One region of the Azospirillum sp. genome, then DNA from elsewhere that is predicted to be linked to it. Evidence: predicted binding sites of a transcription regulator. Region 1 holds the regulator's gene; each other region holds the start of a gene.

Region 1 (5,586 bases):
TGGCGGCGGCTGATGACCGCGGTCGAGCGCGTGCGCGAGCGGATCTTCGACGCCTGCCGGGCGGCGCTGCCCACCGCCGAGGCGACCATCGCGGCGGCCTTGCTGAACGGCGAGCAGACCGGCATCCCGAAACCGGTGATGGACGACATGCGGATGAGCGGGCTGGCGCACCTGCTGTCGGTGTCCGGGCTGCACGTGGCGCTGGTCGCCGGGCTGGTGTTCGGGGCGCTGCGCGCGATCCTGGCGCTGGTCGAGCCGTTGGCGCTGCGCTGGCCGATCAAGAAGATCGCCGCGGTCGGCGGCATCCTGGCGGCGGCGGGGTACCTGCTGGCGGTGGGGCCGCAGGTGCCGATGCTGCGCTCGGTGCTGATGACGGCCATGGTGATGGTCGCCATCCTGGCCGACCGCACCACCATGAGCATGCGCGTCATCGCCTTCGCCGGCATGGCGGTGCTGCTGGTGCTGCCGGAGGGCATGCTGGGGCCGAGCTTCCAGATGTCGTTCGGGGCGGTGCTGGCGCTGATCGCGGCGTACGAGGCGATCACGCCGCGGCTGGCGGCGTGGCGGCTGGGGGTGGGGTGGTTCGGTAAGGCGGCGCTGTACTTCCTGGGCATCGCGCTGTCCTCGGTGATCGCCACGCTGGCGACGACGCCGTTCTCGCTGTTCCATTTCCAGCAGGTCGCGCTGTACGGCGTGCTGTCGAACATGCTCGCGGTGCCGGTGACCTCGTTCTGGGTCATGCCCTGGGGCATCCTGACCTACGTGCTGCTGCCGCTGGGCTGGGAGCAGCCGGCGCTGGTCGCCATGGGGTGGGGGGTGAGCGTGGTGATCTGGACCGCGCACGCCACCGCGTCGCTGCCCGGCGCCTCGCTGCTGGTGCCGGCGATGCCGCAGGCGGGGCTGGTCGCCATCGTGCTGGGCGGGCTGTGGCTGGCGCTGTGGAGCGGGCGCTGGCGGCTGTGGGGGCTGCTGCCGGTGCTGGCCGGGCTGGCGTCGCCGGCGCTGACGGAGCGGCCGGACGTGCTTGTGGCGGGCGACGGCAAGCTGCTGGCGGTGCGGGCGGCGGACGGACGGCTCAGCCTGTCCACCGACACCGCGGCGCGCTTCACCGCCACCGCGTGGCTGCGGCGCGACGGCCTGGACACGGCGGCGCCGCCGTGGCCGAAGCCGGGGCGCAGCGCCGACGGGCGGCTGGCCTGCGACGCGCTGGGGTGCGTCTATCGCAAGGACGGCCGCACGGTCGCCCTGTCCCGCAACGCCGAGGCGCAGGCGGAGGACTGCGCGCTGGCCGATGCGATGGTCAGCCTGGAGCCGGCACGGCACTGCCGCGCGCCGGTGGTGGTCGACCTGTGGGCGCTGCGGCGCGGCGGAACGCACGCGCTGTACCTGACGCCGGGCGGCGTGCGGGTGGAGAGCGTGCGCGACCGGCGCGGGCAACGGCCGTGGACCGTGCCCTGACGTCGCCCGGCTTGCGGGCGTCCCGTCTCATGAGGGGGGCGCCGGTCGTGACGGAGGGCGAATGGAACACCGTGAAACACCATGGAACAGTGTGCGGGGGGTGTTCAGTTCGCCCTTCGATCAGTACTTGCGGAACAGCCCCACCAGCTTGCCCTGCACGCGCACCCGGTCGGCGCCGAAGATGCGCGTCTCGTAGGCGGCGTTGGCGGGTTCCAGCGCGATGGTGTTGCCCTTGCGGCGCAGGCGCTTCAGCGTCACCTCGCCGTCGTCCACCAGGGCGACGACGATGGCGCCGTTCTCGGCGGTCTCGCAGCGCTGGATCACCACGGTGTCGCCGTCGAGGATGCCGGCCTCGACCATCGAGTCGCCGGCGACCTCCAGCGCGTAGTGCTCGCCGGACGCCAGCATGGTGGCGGGGACATCCACGGTGTTGGAATTGTCGCGCAGCGCCTCGATCGGCGTGCCGGCGGCGATGCGGCCGTAGAGGGGAAGCTGCACCGTCTCCGCCGCCGCGACGGCGACGTCGCGGCCGGGCAGGGCGCCGGAGAAGTCGCCCTTGATGACGTTGGGCTGGAACTTGGCGCGCGGCGGCCGGGCGCCGCCGCGGGTCTCCAGGCCCTCGGGCAGCTTCAGCACCTCCAGCGCGCGGGCGCGGTGGGGCAGGCGGCGGATGAACCCGCGCTCCTCCAGGCCGGTGATCAGGCGGTGGATGCCCGACTTCGACTTGAGGTTCAGCGCGTCCTTCATCTCGTCGAACGAGGGCGAGACGCCGCCCTGGCTCAGTCGCTCGTTGATGAAGAGCAGCAACTCGTGCTGCTTACGAGTGAGCATATGTGCCTCCCGGCGAGCGCCGCGCTGGATCTTGGGAACAAAAGCAAAACATCCACTAGATGTTCTAGTTTGGTTCCTGGACGGCGTCAAGGGGCGATGCACATCATTTTACAGGTTCAGGCAGCCTTCGGCGAGAGGGATGATGTCCACCCGGTCGCCGGGCTCGGCCGGCGGCGACCCCGGTTCGCGGACGATCAGCGCGTCGGCGCGGGCGAGGCGCGAGGTCATGGCCGTGTCCTGCTTGGCGAACGGCGTGGCGACCGACTCGCCGGCGTCGGTGTAGGCCAGCGTCGCCCGCACGAAATCGGCGCGGGAGTCGCAGGCGGGCAGTGGAGAGGCCAGGCGGGCGACGTGCCGGCGGGTGTCCGGCGCCATGCCCTGGAGCGCCTGGAGCGCCGGCTTGAGGAACAACACGGCGCACACCGCGCCGGACACGGGGTTGCCGGGCAGGCCGAGCAGACGGACGGTGCCGAAGCGGCCGAACATTACCGCCTTGCCGGGCTTCATGGCGACCGAGTCAAACTCCAGCGTTCCGCCGAGGACCCTGCGGACATGGTCGTAGTCGCCCTTGGAGGCGCCGCCGGCGGTCACCAGCAGGTCGAACCCGTCGGCCGCCGCAGCCAGCGCGGCCAGCGACTCCGCGGTGTCGCGGGCGACTCCGAGGTTGCTGGCCACGCCGCCCTGGGTGGTCACCAGCGCGCACAGGCCGAAGGCGTTGGAACTGACGATCTGGCCGGGGCCGAGCGGTTCGCCGGGCAGCCGCACCTCGTCGCCGGTGGCGAGCACGGCGACGCGCGGGCGGCGGTGCACCCTCAGCCAGGGCACGTTGGCGGCGGCGGCCAGCGCCACGTCGCGGCTGGTCAGCCGGCGGCCGGCGGGCAGGACCGCCTCGCCCTCGCTGAAGTCCAGGCCGGCGGGGCGGACGAACTTGCCGGGACGGGGGGAGACCGGGACGCGGACGGTGGCCGCGTCGGCGGTGCAGTCCTCCTGCATCACCACGGCGTCGGCGCCTTCGGGCAGGGGCGCGCCGGTGAAGATGCGGACGGCGTGACCGGCCCCGAGGGCGCCGCCGAAGCCATGCCCGGCGGAGGCCTCGCCAGCACGGGCCAGGGTGACGGGGGACGCGGGCGTGGCGTTGGCGAGGTCGGCGGAGCGCACCGCCCAGCCGTCCATCATCGCCGCGGCGAAGGGCGGCTGCGTCAGGCGGGCGGTCACCGGTTCGGCCAGCACGCGGCCGAGCGCGTCGGTCAGCGCCACCGTCTCGGCCGGCAACGGCCGGCAGGCGGCGAGGATGCGCGCGCGGGCCTCGGCGACGGAGATCATGCGCCGACGGTTCCCCAGTCGCCGCTCTTGCCGCCGGCCTTGTGGACGAGGCGGACCTCGGTGATGGTCATGCCGCGGTCCACCGCCTTGCACATATCGTAGACGGTGAGCGCCGCGACGGAGACGGCGGTCAGCGCCTCCATCTCCACGCCGGTCTGGCCCTTCAGCTTGCAGGTGGCGGTGATGTCCACGGCGTTGCGCGCCGGATCGACGGTCAGGTCCACCTTGACCGAGGTCAGCATCAGCGGGTGGCAGAGCGGGATCAGGTCCGGCGTGCGCTTGGCGCCCATGATGCCGGCCAGCCGCGCCACGGAGAGCACGTCGCCCTTCTTGACGCCGCCCTCCATGATGAGCCTGAGGGTCTCCGGCTGCATGAGCACCGAGCCGCGGGCGGTGGCCGTGCGCTCCGTCTCCGCCTTGTCGGAGACGTCGACCATCACGGCGCGGCCTTCGGAATCGAAATGGGTGAAGCCGGACATGGGCGGATCCCCTTATTGCGCCAGAAGCGCCTGGGTGGCGGCGGTGACGTCGTCCTGCCGCATCAGCGATTCGCCGACCAGGAAGCAGCGGGCGCCGACGCCGGCCATGCGCGTCAGGTCGGCCGGGCCGTACAGGCCGCTCTCGGCGACCAGCGTGCGGCCGGGCGGGACGTGCGGCGCCAGCTCCTCCGTCGTCGCAAGATCGATCGACAAGGTCTTGAGATTGCGGTTGTTCACGCCGACCAGCGGAGTCTTCAGCAGCAGCGCCCGGTCGAGTTCCTCGCGGTTGTGCACCTCGACCAGCACGTCGAGGCCCCAGGCGATGGCCTCCTCCTCCAGCTCCGCCGCCCGGGCGTCGTCGAGCGCCGCCATGATCAGCAGGATGCAGTCGGCGCCCAGCGCGCGGGCCTCGACCACCTGGTAAGGATCGAGCATGAAGTCCTTGCGCAGGACCGGCAGATCCACCGCGGCGCGGGCCGCCACCAAGTACTCGTCGCGGCCCTGGAAGTAGGGCTCGTCGGTCAGCACCGACAGGCAGGTGGCGCCGCCCGCCTTGTAGGCGCAGGCCAGCGACGGCGGGTCGAAATCGGCGCGGATCAGGCCCTTGGACGGGCTGGCCTTCTTGATCTCGGCGATCAGCCCCCAGCGGCCCGACTCCACGGTGCGGCGCAAAGCCGCCACGAAGCCGCGCGGCGGGAAGGCGGCGCGCGCCTCGGCCTCGACCACGGAGAGCGGGCGGGCGGCCTTGCAGGCGGCGACGTGGGCGCGCTTGTCGTCGCAGATGCGGGTGAGGACGTCACTCATTCTGCCGACACCGTCTCGTTGGTGACCGCGACGAGGCGTTGCAGCGTGGTGCGGGCCCCTCCGGAATCAATGGCATGGCGGGCGAGGCTGACGCCGGACTTCAGGTCCTCGGCCTTGCCGCCGACGATCAGGGCGGCGGCGGCGTTCAGCAGGACGATGTCGCGGTAGGCGCCCGGGGCGCCGTCGAACAGCGCGCGCATCGCCTCGGCGTTGACCTGGGCGTCACCGCCCTTGAGGTCGCTCGGGTTGGCGGGGAACAGGCCGGCGTCCTGCGGCGTCACCTCGAACACCGTCACCTCGCCGTTCTTCAGCTGCGCCACCGTGGTGGAGCCGGTGGTGGTGACCTCGTCGAGGCCCTGGCCGTGCACCACCCAGGCGGACTCGGAACCCAGGCGCTTCAGCACGTGCGCCAGCGGCTCCACCCACTGCGGCGAGAACACGCCGAGCAGCTGGCGCCTGGCGCCGGCCGGGTTGGACAGCGGCCCCAGCAGGTTGAACACGGTGCGCGTGCCCAGCTCGACCCGCGTCGGACCGACGTTGCGCATGGCGAGGTGGTGGCGCGGCGCCATCAGGAAGCCGATGTTGGCCTCCCACAGCGCCTTCTTTACCAGACCCATGTCGCAGTCGAGGTTGACGCCGAGCGCCGCCAGCACGTCGGCGGCGCCGGACTTCGACGACAGCGCACGGTTGC
Region 2 (5,586 bases), on a different contig from region 1:
CAGCGAGGTGCCCCGCGTGCTGCGCGAGGAGATCTACGCCGTCGCGGCGCTGCTGGCGGCGGTCGTCGTCATCGTCGGCACGCGGCTCGGCCTGCCGGAGCTGCCGGTGGCGGTGGCCGGCGCGCTCGCCGCCTTCGTGCTGCGCCTGGTCAGCGTCTGGCGGAACTGGAGCGCGCCGCGGGCACCCTGGTCTTGACCTTTGGGGTCCTGACCTTTGGGGTCCTGATCAACGCTCGGTCGGCACCGACGGCTGGATGTCGCTGCCGGGCGTCGGCGCGTCGCTGAGGCCGGGGCCGGGCGTGGCGAGGTCCGGGTTGTCGGTGGCCGGCCGGCTGCCGGGCGACGGTGCGTCGGTGTTCTTCGGCGGAGCGGGGCGCAGCGGGCGCGGCGACGGGGTCATCGACATCCAACCCATTGGGAAACTCCTCGGACGTTCGGGACGAGACCACTCAACAAGGCAGATGGGCTTTTGGTCGTCGTTGACCGAGTGCGCTGAGGGGGTATCCTCTGTCGACAGGGGTTCGTCACCAAACGTCAAACAATGGGAGGAAGCCATGGCCGGGCACGGCACCGGAGGAGCAGGCGCGCTCACCTACGTCAGGGGCGCCTGGCTGGAGGGCAATCCCGGCCTGATCGGGCCGATGAGCCACGCCATGTGGCTGGCCTCGCTGGTGTTCGACGGCGCCCGCGCCTTCGAGGGGGTGGCCCCGGACCTCGGCCTGCACTGCGCCCGCGCGGTGCGCTCGGCGCAGGCCATGGGGCTGAAGCCGATGCTGACCGCCGGCGAGATCGAGGAGCTGTGCTGGGACGGCATCCGCCGCTTCCCGCGCGAGGCGGCGCTCTACATCCGGCCGATGTTCTGGGCCGAGGACGGTTTCGTCGCGCCCGACCCCGACAGCACGCAGTTCGCGCTGACCATCAACGAGTCGCCGATGCCGTCGGCCGGCGGCTTCACCGCCTGCCTGTCCACCCGCCGCCGCCCGGCGCCGGACATGGCGCCGACCGAGGCCAAGGCCGCCTGCCTGTACCCCAACGCCGGGCTGGCGCTGAAGGAGGCGCAGGAGCGCGGCTTCGACAACGCCGTCATGCGCGACCCCGTCGGCAACGTCGCCGAGTTCGCCACCGCCAACCTGTTCATCACCAAGGACGGCGCGGTGCACACGCCGGTGCCGAACGGCACCTTCCTGAACGGCATCACCCGGCAGCGCGTCATCGGCCTGCTGCGCGGCGCCGGCGTGACGGTGCACGAGCGCACCCTGACCGTTGCCGAGCTGATGGCGGCCGACGAGGTGTTCTCCACCGGCAACTACGCCAAGGTGGTGCCGGTCACCCGCATCGAGGACCGCGACCTGCAGCCCGGCCCGCTCGCCGCCCGCGCCCGCGCCTTGTATTGGGAGTTCGCGCACTCGTGACCCCCATGGTGAGTTCCGAACGCCGGACGCACCTGGACGCCACGGCGGTCGGGTGCATGGTCCTGCTGTGCGCCCTGTGGGGCCTGCAGCAGGTCGCGATCAAGGTCGCCAACGCGGGCGTGTCGCCGATCCTGCAGGGGGGGCTGCGCTCGGCGGGGGCGGTGCTGCTGCTGTGGGGGTGGTCGGCGCTGCGCGGACAGCGGCTGTTCGCCCGCGACGGCGCGCTGCTGCCGGGCGTCGTGGCGGGGCTGCTGTTCGCGGCGGAGTTCCTGCTGATCTACGTCGGGCTGGCCTACACCAGCGCGTCGCGCGGCGTGCTGATCCTCTACACCGCGCCGTTCTGGACCGCCATCGGCCTGCACCTGACGGTGCCGGGCGAGCGGCTGGTCCGCGTCCAGGGTGTCGGGCTGGCCTGCGCCTTCGTCGGCGTCGCGGTGGCCTTCACCGACGCGCTGCGGCTGCCGACGTGGCGGGAGCTGACCGGCGACCTGATGCTCCTGCTCGCCGGCATCCTGTGGGCGGCGACCACGGTGACCATCCGCGCCACCGCGCTGATCCGCGTGCCGGCGGCCAAGACGCTGTTCTACCAGCTCGGCATCTCGGCCCTGGTGCTGCCGCTGGCGTCGCTGGCGGTGGGGGAGCCGGGGATCGTGAATCTGACGCCGGTGGTGGCGGGCAGCCTGCTGTTCCAGACGGTCGTGGTGGCGTTCGCCAGCTACCTGACGTGGTTCTGGCTGATCACCCGTTACCCGGCGTCGCGGCTGTCGGCCTTTTCCTTCCTGACGCCGCTGTTCGGCGTGCTGGCCGGGGGCGTGCTGCTGTCCGAGCCGATCACCCCGGCGCTGGTCGCGGCGCTGGCGCTGGTCGCCGTCGGCATCAACCTGGTGAACCGCAGGACGCCGCCGCTGCGGGTGCCGGAGCCGGCCGGGGCGGGGACGGACTGAACCCAGGCCGGGCTGGCGGCGGGGGGCGTTTTGAGGCACCCTGTGGTGGTATCTCCGAGGGGTGGGCCATGCAGTTCCGTGAACGCCGCCGCGTGATCCAGGTGATCCGCACCACCTACGACCCGGCGCTGAAGCGCGGCCGCTCGACGCTGCTCGGCACGCTGGACAAGGCCGCCCCCGCCATCGGCGAGGAGCTGCGCGCCGCCTGCACGGCCGACGAGCTGGAGGAGGTGAAGCGCTTCCTGGACGGCCGGCGCGCGGTCGGCGCGGATGCCCTGCCCGAGCAGATGCGCAAGGCGGCGGCCTACTTCCGCAGCCACCACGACGCCGCCGCGCTGGCCTTCGCCGCGGAGATCCGCGGCGCCTGGGACGAGTTGAAGGAGGCGATGCGCGACGCGGGGTTCTCCAAGGAGAAGCTGCGCAAGGCGGCGAAGGCGGCGAAGGAGATGGCGTAGGGGCGTTTCGGCGGCGTCTCCTCGCTGGGGCCCCTCCCAACCTCCCCCCACTGCGCGGGGGGAGGAGTCGATCCCCTCCCCCGCGGAGTGGGGGAGGGTCAGGGTGGGGGCCCGACGCGAGTGCGTAAGCCGGTCGCCGTATGCCGATGATGCGCCAGCGTCGCGCACAGCCGCGCCAGCCACGCATCCCCGCTGACCTCGGCAGCCGCCAAAGCCGCCCGCCGCCGCGCCGCGCCCAGCCGCGCGTCCGCCGCCAATCTCTGGTGGAATGCCCACGCCACCTCGCGGCTCAGCGCCTCCGCCCGCGCCCTCCCGCCGAGCGCCGCCACGCGCGCCACCGTGTCCGGCAGCGGCCCGTCGTAGCGGCGGTGGAGGTCGTCGATCCGGTCGGAAAAGGGCAAAGAACGCGCCATGCGGGCCACTGTGGGCCCGCCGGCACATCTGCGTCAAGGAAATTTATCCTAGGAGAATTTTACTGGCTCGCCCACACGATGCGGGCCATCCAGGCCACCTCGTTGCGCGCGAGCGAACGGTCGGGGTGGGCGCGGTTGATGGACATCAGCTCGATCTTGTTGGCGCTCTCGCGCACCAGCTGCTTGGCCATCACCTCGCCGCCCTTGGTGCGCACCACCACGCGGTCGCCGCGGCGGATCTGCGCGGCGGGGGAGACGATCACGGTGTCGCCGTCGCGGTACACCGGTTCCATGCTCTCGCCCGACACCTCCAGCGCGTAGGCGTGCGGGTCGCCCAGGCTGGGGAACAGCAGCTCGTCCCAGCCGGCGCCCACCGGGTAGCCGGCGTCGTCGAAATAGCCGGCGTTGCCCGCCTGCGCGTAGCCGATCACCGGCACCCGCTGCACCGTGCCCGGCCCCGAGGTCTCGCCGATCAGGCTGACGAACTCGCCCAGCGAGGCGCTGGTCGCCTCCAGCACCTTGGCGATGCTCTCGGTGGACGGCCAGCGCAGCTTGCCGTCGCCGGTGGTCCGCTTGCTCTTGTTGAACGTGGTCGGATCGAGGCCCGCGCGCCGCGCCAAGCCCGAAGCGGACAGCCCGTTCTGAGCCGCCAGCCGGTCGATCGCCCGCCAGATGTCCGAATGTTTCAGCATGGGACCATAGTCTCACAAACCGATCTTTCCGTCCCTAGGATCATATTCATAAATTCCTTGACAGAGGAATATAAACCGAACATAAGGGGAACGCCTGTTCCACTCCGCCGCGAGTGGCCGGGTGGGGTGCCCGGTTCCGGCGAATCGGCCTCCGCATCGGCAATCCCACGGTCCGCATTCCCAAGAGGTGTCCTTGATGGCCCGCGCGCGCATTTTCGTTCCCCGCACGACCGACTCGCCCGGCGGCGTCCCCTTCGGCAGCGCCGAGGAGGCGTGGTTCTGGTCGGTCCAGGCGCAGGAGGCGCGGGCCGACGGCGCGCGCTGCACCGCCGGGCTGGGGCTGGTGCCGCGCCCGTGCGAGCCGTTCGACGTGATGCGCGCGGTCGACCGGCTGTACCGCCAGCGCCGGCTGGTGCGCGACCACCTGCACGTGCTGGTGCACTACGGCCGCCGCCTGATGCCGCCCGACCCCGACCGCTTCCGCGAGCAGCGCGCCAGCGTGCTGTGGCGTGAGGCTTTCGACCACATCGGCCCGCTGCTGCGCGACAAGGGCATCGTGCAATGAGGGCCACGCTCGGCCCCCGCCACCGCGAAAGCGGGGGAGGGATGGGGAGGGGGCAAGGGCCGCTGCCCGTGCCATCGCTCACCGCCTGGGTCGTGTTCTGCGGGCAGGCGGAGCTGTGGTGGCTGCGCCTGCTGCGGCCGGGGTTCCGCCATTGCTTCGTGGCGCTGCACGACGGCCGGCACTGGGTGGTGATCGACCCGCTGGCGCCCTTCACCGACGTGGCGGTGCTGGACCTGCCGCCGGCCTACGACCTGCCGGGCTGGTTCCGCGCCCTCGGCATGACCGTGGTGCGGGCGCGCCTGCGCCGGGGGCTCGCCCGGCCGGCGCCGTGGGGGCCCTTCACCTGCGTGGAGGCGGTCAAGCGCGTCCTCGGCCTGCACGCCCCCTTCGTCCTGACCCCGTGGCAGCTCCACCGCCGGCTGACCCGGCCGGGCGGCTGACGCCCCTTCCCCTACGCCCCACCGGGAGATCCCCCGCATGGCCAAGATCTTCTCCGCCCCCCGGCCGCCGGCGCCGCAGCCGGCGCCTCAGCCGGTGTACGTTCCGCCGCCGCAGCCGGTGTACGTTCCGCCGCCGACCCCCGTACCGGCACCCCCGCCGGCTCCGGCCCCGGTGCCGGACCCTCCGCCGCCCGCGCCGCCGCCGGCCCCCGCGCCCCAGCCGCAGCCGGAGCCGCCCTGGTGGGTGACCAACCCGCCGCCTCCGCCGCCGCCGCCGGCCCCGGTGGTCGATCCGCCCGCGGCGACGCCGGCGCCCGCTCCCACGCCGCCCCCGGCCCAGCCGGACCCGGCGGCGGTGGAGAAGGCGGCGGAGGCGGCGATTCAGCGCCGGCCGCGCAGCCGCACCGGCACGGTAGCCACCTCGTGGCGCGGCGTGCTGAACCCGGACGCCGTGGTGCCCGGCCGCAAGCGCCTGCTGGGGGAGTGAGCGATGGCGCGATCCCCCGACCCCAAGGCCGATGCCCCGTCCGCGCTGATCGAGCGTTTCCGCGCCGCCAAGGCGCGCCGCTCGGTCTGGGAGGCGCATTGGCAGGACTGCTACGACTACGCGCTGCCCAACGGCCGGCCGTTCAACCACGCCGGCACGCCCGGAGAGCGGCGCGTCG
Region 3 (5,586 bases), on a different contig from region 1:
GCCGCACGGACCGGTGTCGCCCATGCGCCAGAAATTGTCGTCGGTCGGGATGCGGATGATCTTCTCGTCCGGCAGGCCGGCGATCTTGCGCCACAGCGTGGCGGCGTCCTCGTCCGAGGTGTGGACCGTCACCATCAGCTTGTCGGCGGGCAGGCCGAACTCCTTGGTGATCAGCCCCCAGGCCATCTCGATGGCGCCTTCCTTGAAGTAGTCGCCGAACGAGAAGTTGCCGAGCATCTCGAAGAAGGTGTGGTGGCGCGCCGTGTAGCCGACGTTGTCCAGGTCGTTGTGCTTGCCGCCGGCGCGCACGCACTTCTGCGAGGTGGCGGCGCGCTTGTACGGACGGGACTCGGCACCCGTGAACACGTTCTTGAACTGCACCATGCCGGCGTTGGTGAACATCAACGTCGGGTCGTTGCGCGGCACCAGCGGCGACGAGTCCACCTTCTGGTGGCCGTGCTTGGCGAAGTAGTCCAGGAACGTGGTGCGGATGTCGTTGGCGGTCTGCATGGGATCGTCAGGCTCCGGTGCGCGGATCGGGCCGAAATTAGGCCGAACGGGTGCTTTTAACGTGACTTGGGGTGGCTGTCCACACAAGGCCAGCGGCGGATGGGACGCCGTGAAACGCCATGAAACGGCCGGAGGGGGTTGGTTGCATGCGCCCTGAGATCCTTGAAGCAACCCTCACCCTCCCACGCTTCGCGTGGGCCCCTCCCTCTCCCGGGGCGGGAGAGGGAATAAAAAAGGCGCCGCCTTTGGGGCAGCGCCTTCTTGTCCCGGGATCCAAGGGCCTCGCGGCCCTTGGTGGGGAGCGCGAGGGGCAAGGCTCCTCGCCCATCACTCCGGCGTCGCGGCGTCGCCGTCGGTCTCCGGCGTCCCCATCATGGCGTCGGCGACAAGGCCGGCGTTGCCGCGGATCTTGTCCTCGATGGACTTCGCCGTGTCGGGGTTGTTACGGAGATAGGTCTTGGCGTTCTCGCGGCCCTGGCCGATGCGGGTGCCGTCGTAGCTGAACCACGCGCCCGACTTCTCGACCACGCCGGCCTGGATGCCGAGGTCGAGCAACTCGCCCACCTTCGACACGCCCTCGCCGTACATGATGTCGAACTCGACCACGCGGAACGGCGGGGCCATTTTGTTCTTCACCACCTTGACGCGGGTCTGGTTGCCGACCACCGTCTCGCGGTCCTTGATCGCGCCGATGCGGCGGATGTCCAGGCGGACCGAGGCGTAGAACTTCAGCGCGTTGCCGCCCGTCGTGGTCTCCGGGTTGCCGAACATCACGCCGATCTTCAGGCGGATCTGGTTGATGAAGATCACCAGACAGCGCGACTTGCTGATCGAGCCGGTCAGCTTGCGCAGCGCCTGGCTCATCAGGCGGGCGTGCAGGCCGACGTGGCTGTCACCCATCTCGCCCTCCAGCTCGGCGCGCGGCACCAGGGCCGCCACCGAATCGACCACCAGCACGTCGATAGCGCCGGAGCGCACCAGCGTGTCGGCGATCTCCAGCGCCTGCTCGCCGGCGTCGGGCTGCGAGATCAGCAGCTCATCGACGTTCACGCCCAGCTTGCGCGCGTAGGTCGGGTCGAGCGCGTGCTCCGCGTCCACGAAGGCGCAGGTGCCGCCGTTCTTCTGGGCCTGGGCGATGGCGTGCAACGCCAGCGTGGTCTTGCCCGAGCTTTCCGGGCCGTAGATCTCGATGATGCGGCCGCGCGGCAGGCCGCCGATGCCGAGAGCGATGTCGAGGCCGAGCGAGCCGGTGGAGATCACCTCCGTCTCGACCATCGCCTCACGCGCCCCGAGCTTCATGATCGAGCCCTTGCCGAAGGCGCGCTCGATCTGGCTCAGCGCGGCGTCCAGGGCCTTCTGCTTGTCCATGGAGTCCTTTTCCACCAATCGGAGCTGTGCGGACGACGACATTGCCCGTTTCCCTTCCTCAGTTCAACACGGTCATCTGGCTGGGGTGCAGGGGCTAATGTACTCTCTTTGTTCCCATTCGCAAGGGCGTTTTCACGGAACGTTCTCGTTTTCCGAGGGGAGATTGTTCGTGTGAGAATGTCAATGTGGCGTGGGGTCGCGCCAGGATCCTTGCCTGCACCCTCACCCGGCGCCTGCGGCGCCACCCTCTCCCGGGGCGGGAGAGGGTTTCTACCCCTTGATCACCTCTTTGACCTTGGACGCCAGCTGCTTCAGTGAGAACGGCTTGGGCAGGAAGTGCGCGGCGTTGTCGCCGCCGTCCAGTTCGTCCTTGAAGCGGTCCTCGGCGTAGCCGGAGATGAAGATCACCTTCATGTCCGGGCGCATCTTGCGCACGTTGCGGGCCAGCGTCGGACCGTCCATCTGCGGCATCACCACGTCGGTGATCAGCAGGTCCACCTTCGCCCCCTCCGTGGTCAGGAGCTGCATGGCGGCCTCGCCGTTCTTGGCCTCGACGACCTGATAGCCCTTGTTGCGCAGCGCGCGGGCGGAGAACACGCGCACCGCGTCCTCGTCCTCGACCAGCAGGATGGTGCCGGAGCCGGTGAGGTCGCTGCCGCGGCGCTCGCGCGGCTCGGCCTCGACGGGCTTCGACTCGCCCTGGTGGCGCGGCAGCAGGATGGAGAACTTGGCCCCCTCGCCCGGCGCCGAATCGACGAAGATGAAGCCGCCGGTCTGCCGCACGATGCCGTACACCGTGGACAGCCCCAGGCCAGTGCCGGAGCCGACCTCCTTGGTGGAGAAGAACGGCTCGAAGATGCGCTGCAGGTTCTCCTTGGGGATGCCGTGGCCGGTGTCGATGACGTCGATGGAGACGTACTCGCCGGCCGGGATGATCTCGTGCTCGCGGCGTTCCGGCGTGGTGACGGTGTAGTTGGAGGTGGCGACGGTCAGCTTGCCGCCGCCGGGCATGGCGTCGCGGGCGTTGACCACGAGGTTGATGATCACCTGCTCCAGCTGGTTCTGATCCACCTTGATGAGGCCGAGGTCGCGGCCGTGCAGCATGCGCAGCTCGATGTTCTCGCCGATCAGGCGGCGCAGCAGGTTCGACAGCTCGGCCAGCACGTCGGTGACGTTGAGGATGCGCGGCTGCAGGGTCTGCTGGCGCGAGAAGGCGAGGAGCTGGCGGACAAGGTTGGCGGCGCGGTTGGCGTTCTGCTTGATCTGCATGATGTCGCTGAACGACTGGTCGCCGGGCTTGTGGCGCAGCAGCAGCAGGTCGCAGAAGCCGATCATCGCGGTCAGCAGGTTGTTGAAGTCGTGCGCCACGCCGCCCGCCAGCTGGCCGACCGCCTGCATCTTCTGGCTCTGGGCGAACTGCGCCTCCAGGTTCTTGCGCTCCGTCATGTCGATGAAGTGCAGGATCAGGCCGGCGCCGCCCTCGCTGCCCACCCCGCCGAGGCGCCGCGCGTAGAGCTGCACCACGAGGTCGCGGCCGGCCGTCATGCGCACCTCCAGCGGTGCGTCCGGGTCGTGGCCGCGGACCACGCTGGTCAGCCGCTCGGCCACCATGTCGCGCTCCTTCGGCTCGATCAGGTCGGCGAAGGGACGGCCGATCACCTGCGGCCCCTCGGCGCCGATCAGCGCCAGGAAGGCGTGGTTGCACTCCGACAGGACGCCCGCCTCGTTGAGCAGCGCGATGCCCACCGGCGCGTCCTCGAAGAAGCGCTGGAAGCGCTGCTCGGACAGGCGCAGGGCCTCCTGCCACTCGCGCTCCGGCGTCAGGTCGCGGATCACGGAGCGGGTGTGCACCGTCCTGCCGTCGTCCGACACCACCACCGTCTGCGCCGCCGATGCCTGGAAGCGCCGGCCCTGCAGGCCGCGCATGGTCAGCTCGCCGCGCTGCTCGAGGCCGCCGCCGTCGAACAGGTCGTAGGGCTTGGCGTTGCGCGGCGGGCTGGCCAGCACGTCGTGCAGGGTGCGGCCGGCGTCCACCAGATCGCGCGGGGTGCAGCCCAGCCACTTGGCCAGCGTGGCGTTGACGAACAGGAAGATGCCGTCCTGGTCCACCGAGAAGAAGCCGACCGGCGCGTGGTCCATGAAATCCACGAGCTTGGCCTGCTCGCGCAGCATGACGTGCTCGAGCTCCCGGCGCGCGGTGATGTCCTCGACGCGCCAGTGCACGGCGCCGGGAAAGTCGGAGATCGGCTGCGCCTGGACGCGGCGCCATTCCGGGCTGCGCCCCTCGCGCAGCACGGTCAGCTCGGCCGCCGCGGGGACGCCGGCGCGGGCGCGCTCGCGCACGCGGGTGAACTCGGACAGGCTGTCGGGGTCGGAGCCGAGCTGGCGTTCCAGCGCCTGCAGGGGCGCCTCGCCGGGGGCGGCGTCGACCAGGGTGCGGAAGGCGCTGTTGACGAACACGGTGCCGCCGGCGGCGTCGGTCACCAGCTGGCCGCTGCCCAGCCCCTCCAGCGCGCCGGTCAGCAGCGCCTCGTCGTGCGCGACGCGGCGGCGCAGGCGGGCGACGCGCACGCCCAGCGCCACGATGCCGGCCGTCGCCAGCGCGGTGCCGGCCCAGGCCAGCGCCTCCTGGTCGAGCGCCAGCCCGGCCGCCATCGCCGCCAGACCGCCGATGGCGGCCAGCTGCATGGCGGCGGCCAGGAGCGCCCCCGGCGCGGCCCCGCCCCGGCCGCGCGCCGGACCCGGAGCCCCCTCCACCATGGACGATGCTTCGTTCACCCGAGATTACCCGCAACGGTTCGCCGGCAGCGTCCGTCAGCCCCCGACCGAACGCCCCTTCAACTTGAAAACATAGGTGATGAGTTCCGCCACCGCACGATAATGTTCGCCGGGAATTTCCTCGTCGATCTCGACCGTGGCGTAGAGCGCGCGGGCGAGCGGCGGGTTCTCGACGATGGGAACGTCGGATTCCTTCGCAATCTCACGGATCTTCAGGGCGATGACGTCGACGCCCTTGGCCAGCACGGTGGGCGCCCCCATGCTTTCGGGGTCATACTTCAGAGCCACGGCGTAGTGGGTCGGGTTGGTCACCACCACGTCGGCGTGCGGCACGTTGGCCATCATGCGCTTGCGCGTGCGCTCCATGCGCAGCTGGCGGACCCTGGCCTTGACCATGGGATCGCCTTCCTGCTGCTTGTACTCGTCCTTCACCTCCTGCTTCGTCATCTTCATCTGCTTGTTGTAGGTGTGGCGCTGCCAGAGCAGGTCGCCGCCGGCGATCAGCGTCAGCACCCCCAGCACCCCGACGAACAGGCGGTAGGTCAGCTCCTTCATCTCGGCCAGCAGGGCCATGACGTCGATGCCGGTGAAGTGCTCGACCGAGGTCACCATCGGCAGCAGCGCCAGGTAGGCCACGCCGCCCACCACCGCCATCTTGGCGATGCCCTTCAGCAGCTCGACCAGCTGGTTGATGCTGCCGAACACCCGCTTGAAGCCGGCCAGCGGGCTGATCTTCTCCAGGTTGGGGACGATCTTCTCCCACACCACCATCCAGCCGGTCTGCGCGATCGAGCCGAGCACGCCGGCGATCATCAGCAGCAGCACCGGCAGCCACAGCGCCCAGAAGATGTCTTTCGCCGCGCGCAGCAGAAGCATGCCGGCGTTGCCGCGGTCGATGGTCAGCTCGTGGATGTGCTCGACGTAGAAGGC
Region 4 (5,586 bases), on a different contig from region 1:
GGACAACGCGGAACGGAAACCGGATTTTGCCGTCCAGGTCGCGCTGAGCGCTTTGCGCAGCCTTCTCGCCGGTGGCGGGTACGATCCCAGCGTCACCGACCTGCACGCGGCGGTCGGCCACCTGATGACCGCGGCGGCACGGATCGGCCGTGAGGACTGGGCTCGAGAACAGATACGAGCCCTTATGACCGGACCATGTTCGCCAGGGCGCGAGCACATGCGCGCAGCGTTGGATGCTGTTCTGGAACGCGGCACGCTGACGCGGTTGGCCGGGTGCTGAGCCGCGGGCAGCAGGAGGTGATGGGATGGCCGACAACGAGGAGATCGAGATCACTGTAGAGGCCGCCGAGGGTCTCGGTGCTCGGCGGCTGGCGGAGATCCTCGTCGAGCATGCCTACCAAGACCCGGGCCTGCATCAGGCTCTCCGTCTTGCCCTGGCGTCACGGGGCAGCGGCGACCGACTGGCACAGGCCTTGTCCGAGGAAATCCAGAGGATCAAATCTGATCGCCGGTTCTACGGCTACCGCGAGAGCTCATCGCTGGCTGCCGACCTTGATCGGATCCGCGAAGCCATTGTCCGGGACCTCCTCCCGGAACGTCCCTCGGCGGCTGCCGAGCTGCTCGGTCGCTTCATCCGGCTCGACGCCGCGGTGTTCGACCGCTCCGACGATTCCGACGGCCTGATCGGCGACGTGCTCAAGCAAGCCGTCGACGACCTCGGTGCAGCATGGGCAGCGGTGCCCGACCGCGACCGGGTGCAGTTGGCCCACGAGGTCTTCGCCATCTTCATCAAGGACAACTACGGCGTTCACGGTGGTGTCGTCACCGCCTTCAAGGAAGCGTTGGGGTCAGGGGGATTGGACGAACTGGAGCGCCTGATCCGCGATGACTTGGAGCGTTGCCGGACCCAGGACGAGGAGACTCGGACGTGGCCTTTGACCCGAGGGCTTCAGCAGATCGCCGACGCCCGCGGCGATGTCGACGGCTTCATCGCCGCACACCGCCTCGCCGGGACCGAGAGCCTCGCCCTCAAGGACATCTGCGAACGCCTCATCGAAGCGGGGCGTGCGGCCGAAGCCTTGGCACGAGTCGAGCAGGCGGATGTCCCGGCGCACCGGCAATGGGAGATCGATGATCTTCGTGTTCGTCTCCTGGACCTGCTGGGCCGTCACGAGGACGCCCAGGCGGTGCGCTGGAGGATGTTCACCGGCAGCCTGTCCGAGCACATCCTCCGCGCATACCTCGCTCATCTGCCGGAGGGCGAACACGACGGGGTGCGGTCGGCGGCCGTGACGCTGGCCCGTCAGCACCGCGAACCGCATGCCGCGCTCAACCTGCTGATCGGCCTGGACCTGGATGCAGCGTCGGACCTGGTGCTGACCCGCATCGGCGAGCTGAACGGCGACCTGTACAGCGGACTGCGCAGCGCCGCCCAGGCGCTAGGGACCGCCCATCCCCTCGCCGCCGTCCTGCTCTACCGCAGCATGGCCGACGCCGTCCTGGCACGGGCGCAGTCCACGCAATACGAGCATGCTGTCCGCGACCTGGCCGCGGGGGAACGGTTGGTCCCCGGCGTCGACGACTGGCTCGGACACCCGCCCCAGGATGCCTACCGCGAGCAGGTGGTGGCGAGCCACCGGCAGAAACGGGCGTTCTGGGACAGGATGAAGACCGCGGGACTAAACTGGAAGGGTCGCTGAGAGGACGTCCCCCGCACCTGCCAGCGATCGAATCGGTGCCGTCGAGCTGCTCGGCTGAGACCCTCCAGCGGTTGCCCAGAGGGCGTCTGACTGCCGTACCGTATCGTACCGGTAAAATACCGTACGATACCGGCATCTTAACGCCCTGCCAGGGGGTTATCCGCCACTCGATGCAGGCTTCGAAGAGGTGATACACCGGCCGCAGAAGCTGTTACATGGCTCTGGAAAAGTGTTACACGACACCACGATCCGTGTTGCACCGCTTTGTTAGGTCATTGCCTTGACAGCAAAATTGGCAGCTCGATCTCCAACAGCTTTGGAGGCAGCTGATGAGAGGGTGCTTTGTAGAACTCCGGCGATAGAGCCGTTTCAGCCAACTGCATAGAGCACGATCCCGTCAACAGATCTGTCCACCTTTTGCACCGAAATCCGTTGACGCCGATGCCAGTATGGCTGCGGATCGGTGCTCATGAAGCTGCCCTCCCCTCCCCGCCGAGCAGGGAGTTGAGCCGCCCGCAGCAGGCGTCAGCTTCTGACGCGGTGGCGCGCCTTTCCGCCTCGTAAAAGTGGTGGCCGGACATCACTTTCCCCGGGCGAATTCAACCATTTGCGGAGTGCCGAAGCGGGCACGAGAAACTCTGAAAAAGTGTTACACGACCCCGGATAATGTGATTCTGATTTCGGGAGTAACGGGGGGACGACCATGGCACCGCCCGTCAGCCAGGATCGGGTACTGGCTGCCCGTCCCCGATCGCGCCACCGGGAGAGCCCGATGTGGTTTCAAGCCTACTCGCGTCGCGTTCCTCGACGGCTACGTCGATTGTGGACCTGACACGCACGGCGTGCTGGACATCCTGACCGGCAACGAGATGGCTGACCTGGATGCCATCCTCTGCGAAGGCAACCACGGCAGCGCCATGCGGGATGTGAGCGAGATCGCCTTGGCGGTGAGATGCCTTGGTAGATGATGAGCGCTGACCGCGCTGTCCCGTTTACAAGAAGATCCCAAGGTCGTCTCACAGCGGTCACCGGCGGCCCTTTCGGAAGCCGGACCGAGGGCGCTTCCGAGTCGCGTGCCGCCTACAGCCGTGACGAGATGACCTTATCGGCTCCCTCAACCTCGCCCAGCAGCCTGGATGCGGTGCGGAGTGTTCGCGACACCCCGCCACTTCCGGTTCCGGCGGCCGCACCGCTGCCGCTTCCTTGGAATTCGGCCACCTTCCCGTCCACGAAGGATCAGACGCTCCACGCCCTCTATCGGCAAAAGCTCAGGCAAAGCTGCCCCAGCCTTGACAACTGTCCTGCTTCAGGCGAACAAAAAGGGAACATAATCCTGCCTTGCCTGTATGAAGGGACATGTCTCCTCAACCGCCGCCCGCTCTTCAGGACCTGCGAAGCCGCATCCGCCAGATTGAAACGGGCGGGAAGACGGCCGGGCGCGTCCTGCCTTTCGGGCTCCCGGAGATCGACGGCGGCCTGCCCGGTGGCGGGCTGGCGCTGGGCACCGTGCATGAGGTGGTCGAGGGCGGCGATCTGGGGGTGCTTCACGCCGCCGCGGCAACGCTGTTCGTGGCGGGCGTCCTGGCTCGGATGGCCGGACCGGTGCTCTGGTGCCTGCGGGCCCCCGACCTGTTCGCCCCGGCGCTGTCCCAGGTCGGCTTGAATGCGAACCGGGTCGTCTACGCGGAATCTCCCGATGAGAAGACGGTGCCGCTGCTGGTCGAGGAAGGCCTGCGGCACCGCGGGCTCGCCGCCGTGGTTGGCGAGCTGGCCAAGCTGTCCATGGTGGCGTCCAGGCGCATGCAGATCGCGGCCGAACACTCCGGGGTGACAGCCATCATCCTGCGCCGGTGGCGCAGCCCGGCCGTTGCGGCCGCCGAGTTCGGCCAGCCTACGGCCGCCGTCACGCGATGGCGGATCTCGGCCCTTCCGTCCGCTCCATTGCCAGCGCCGGGGATCGGCCGAATGCGATGGCGGGTGGAGTTGGTGCGCTGCCGTGGTGGCAGGACGGGTGTCTGGGAGATGGAGGGCTGCGATGAGGAGGGTCGTCTCGGTCTACCTGCCCACCTGGCCGACGGATCGGATTCGCGCCAGGGCTCGGTCTCCCAGGAACCGGCACGGGAAGCCAGGGCCAAGCTCGGCGCCTGACGCCGACGAGACAGCCGACGAGACGACCGACAAGCCCTACGTCGTCGCCTCCACCGGCGCCCAGCGCGTCATCACGGCGGTGGATATGGCAGCCCACCAGCTCGGCCTGCGTCGGGGTATTCCACTCGCGCACGCTCGGGCGATGGTGCCGGACCTCGTGATTGCTGACGCTGATCCCGATGCTGATGCGGAGGCCTTGCACCGGCTGGCGGTGTGGGCGCTCCGCTACAGCCCGATGGCGGCGGTGGACCCGCCGGACGGTCTGTGGATCGACATCACCGGCGCCAGCCATCTGCTGGGCGGCGAGCGTCAGGTGCTCGATGACTTGGTCGGGCGGCTCGCGGAGATGGGAGTCACGGCCCGCGCCGCCGTCGCCGGTACACCGGGGGCGGCAAACGCTATCGCGCGCTTCGGCCACCGGTCCATCGCCGTCGTAGATGACGCGATGGAGCTCGTGTCCACCCTGCCGGTCGCCGCGTTGCGGCTGCCATTGGAGATGACGGCCGAACTGCGGCGCCTGGGCTTCGAGACCATCGGCGACCTGGAGGCGACACCACGAGCGCCGCTGGCGCATCGATTCGGCACGATCCCCGGCAGACGGCTGGACCAAATCTTCGGCCGCGTCTCCGAGCCGATGGTGCCCGTCGTTCCAGCCTCGGCCATCCAGGTCCGCCGCGGCTTGGCTGAACCCATCAGCACGGCCGAGGCGCTGCAAGCCATCATCAAGGTGCTGGTGAAGGACCTCTGCGGGCAACTGGAGCAACGGGGGCTTGGCGCCCGGACGCTGGACCTGCTGTTCCAGCGCGTGGACGGAACGGCGCAAGCCATCCGCGTGGGCACCGCCAAGCCAGCCCGCGCCGAGGCGCACCTCGCCCGTCTGCTGGTCGAGCGCATCGACACCGTCGCCCCCGGCTTCGGGATTGAGGCGGCCGTCCTGACGGCGGTGCTCACCGAATCTCTGAAGGCCGAGGAGGTCGGGCGCTTGGACGGTGCCGGAACCGCCCCCGCGGCCACCGCCGACACGGCGGCCATCGCCAAGCTCATTGACGTCCTGGGCAACCGGATCGGCCACGATCGCCTCTACCGGTGCGCTCCGGTGGAAAGCGAGGTGCCCGAGCGCTCCGTGACCCGCATCCCCGCCCTGGCGCCGCCAGTGCCGATCGGTTGGCCAACCCAATGGCCCCGGCCGGGGCGGCTGTTGACCCCACCGGAGTCCATCGAGACTATGGCCCTGATGCCGGATCACCCGCCCATGGCCTTCACCTGGCGCGGCGTGCGGCGGCTCATCAAGCGAGCGGACGGTCCGGAGCGCATCCATGGAGAATGGTGGCGCCGGGACCGCGAGGTGGCGGCCGCCCGGGACTACTACGCCGTCGAGGACCATGCCGGGGAGCGCTTCTGGCTGTTCCGGTCCTGGGAGGGCAGCCCCGACACCGGGCCGATGCGCTGGTACATTCACGGGCTCTTCGGATGACGGCGAAGGACACGAGGGCCAGCGCCGCGGGCGCATTCTACGCCGAACTCCAGGTGACCACCCACTTCAGCTTCCTGCGCGGCGCATCGTCCGCGGAGGAGCTGTTCGCGCGGGCGGCGGTGCTGGGGATTCCGGCCCTCGGGATTGCCGACCGGCACTCGCTGGCGGGCATCGTGCGGGCTTACGAGGCGGCACGGCAGACCGGTGTGCGCTTGGTCGTCGGCTGCCGTGTGGACCTGACGGACGGGACCGCTCTGCTCTTGT

The links. Region 1 encodes LexA, which represses DNA repair genes until DNA is damaged. Its sites were predicted from a motif close to ATGTTCTANTTTGGTTC; they were not measured.
Region 2: a site for LexA is predicted at 3,994-4,010, ahead of ACRWK7_RS12960 (S24 family peptidase). Genes of this name have one in related genera too.
Region 3: a site for LexA is predicted at 1,976-1,992, ahead of recA (recombinase RecA). Genes of this name have one in related genera too.
Region 4: a site for LexA is predicted at 3,013-3,029, ahead of ACRWK7_RS23480 (ImuA family protein). Genes of this name have one in related genera too.

The regions. Positions count from the first base shown of each region.
Region 1 covers NZ_JBOZRT010000105.1:17,754-23,339, reverse strand. Annotated here, with positions in the region: gene ACRWK7_RS23740 (ComEC/Rec2 family competence protein) at 1-1,458, shown strand, start outside; gene lexA (transcriptional repressor LexA) at 1,579-2,289, opposite strand; gene ACRWK7_RS23730 (molybdopterin molybdotransferase MoeA) at 2,398-3,612, opposite strand; gene moaC (cyclic pyranopterin monophosphate synthase MoaC) at 3,609-4,091, opposite strand; gene trpC (indole-3-glycerol phosphate synthase TrpC) at 4,104-4,895, opposite strand; gene trpD (anthranilate phosphoribosyltransferase) at 4,892-5,586, opposite strand, start outside.
Region 2 covers NZ_JBOZRT010000054.1:41,887-47,472, reverse strand. Annotated here, with positions in the region: gene ACRWK7_RS12990 (trimeric intracellular cation channel family protein) at 1-196, shown strand, start outside; gene ACRWK7_RS12985 (hypothetical protein) at 227-415, opposite strand; gene ACRWK7_RS12980 (branched-chain amino acid aminotransferase) at 555-1,412, shown strand; gene ACRWK7_RS12975 (DMT family transporter) at 1,418-2,356, shown strand; gene ACRWK7_RS12970 (hypothetical protein) at 2,425-2,811, shown strand; gene ACRWK7_RS12965 (hypothetical protein) at 2,910-3,224, opposite strand; gene ACRWK7_RS12960 (S24 family peptidase) at 3,284-3,916, opposite strand; gene ACRWK7_RS12955 (hypothetical protein) at 4,113-4,481, shown strand; gene ACRWK7_RS12950 (hypothetical protein) at 4,550-4,921, shown strand; gene ACRWK7_RS12945 (hypothetical protein) at 4,959-5,408, shown strand; gene ACRWK7_RS12940 (portal protein) at 5,412-5,586, shown strand, end outside.
Region 3 covers NZ_JBOZRT010000099.1:36,096-41,681, forward strand. Annotated here, with positions in the region: gene alaS (alanine--tRNA ligase) at 1-510, opposite strand, end outside; gene recA (recombinase RecA) at 838-1,920, opposite strand; gene ACRWK7_RS22280 (ATP-binding protein) at 2,149-4,638, opposite strand; gene flhB (flagellar biosynthesis protein FlhB) at 4,693-5,586, opposite strand, start outside.
Region 4 covers NZ_JBOZRT010000104.1:84,680-90,265, reverse strand. Annotated here, with positions in the region: gene ACRWK7_RS23495 (hypothetical protein) at 1-280, shown strand, start outside; gene ACRWK7_RS23490 (DUF6880 family protein) at 306-1,700, shown strand; gene ACRWK7_RS23485 (hypothetical protein) at 2,543-2,668, shown strand; gene ACRWK7_RS23480 (ImuA family protein) at 3,057-3,848, shown strand; gene ACRWK7_RS23475 (Y-family DNA polymerase) at 3,736-5,322, shown strand; gene ACRWK7_RS23470 (error-prone DNA polymerase) at 5,319-5,586, shown strand, end outside.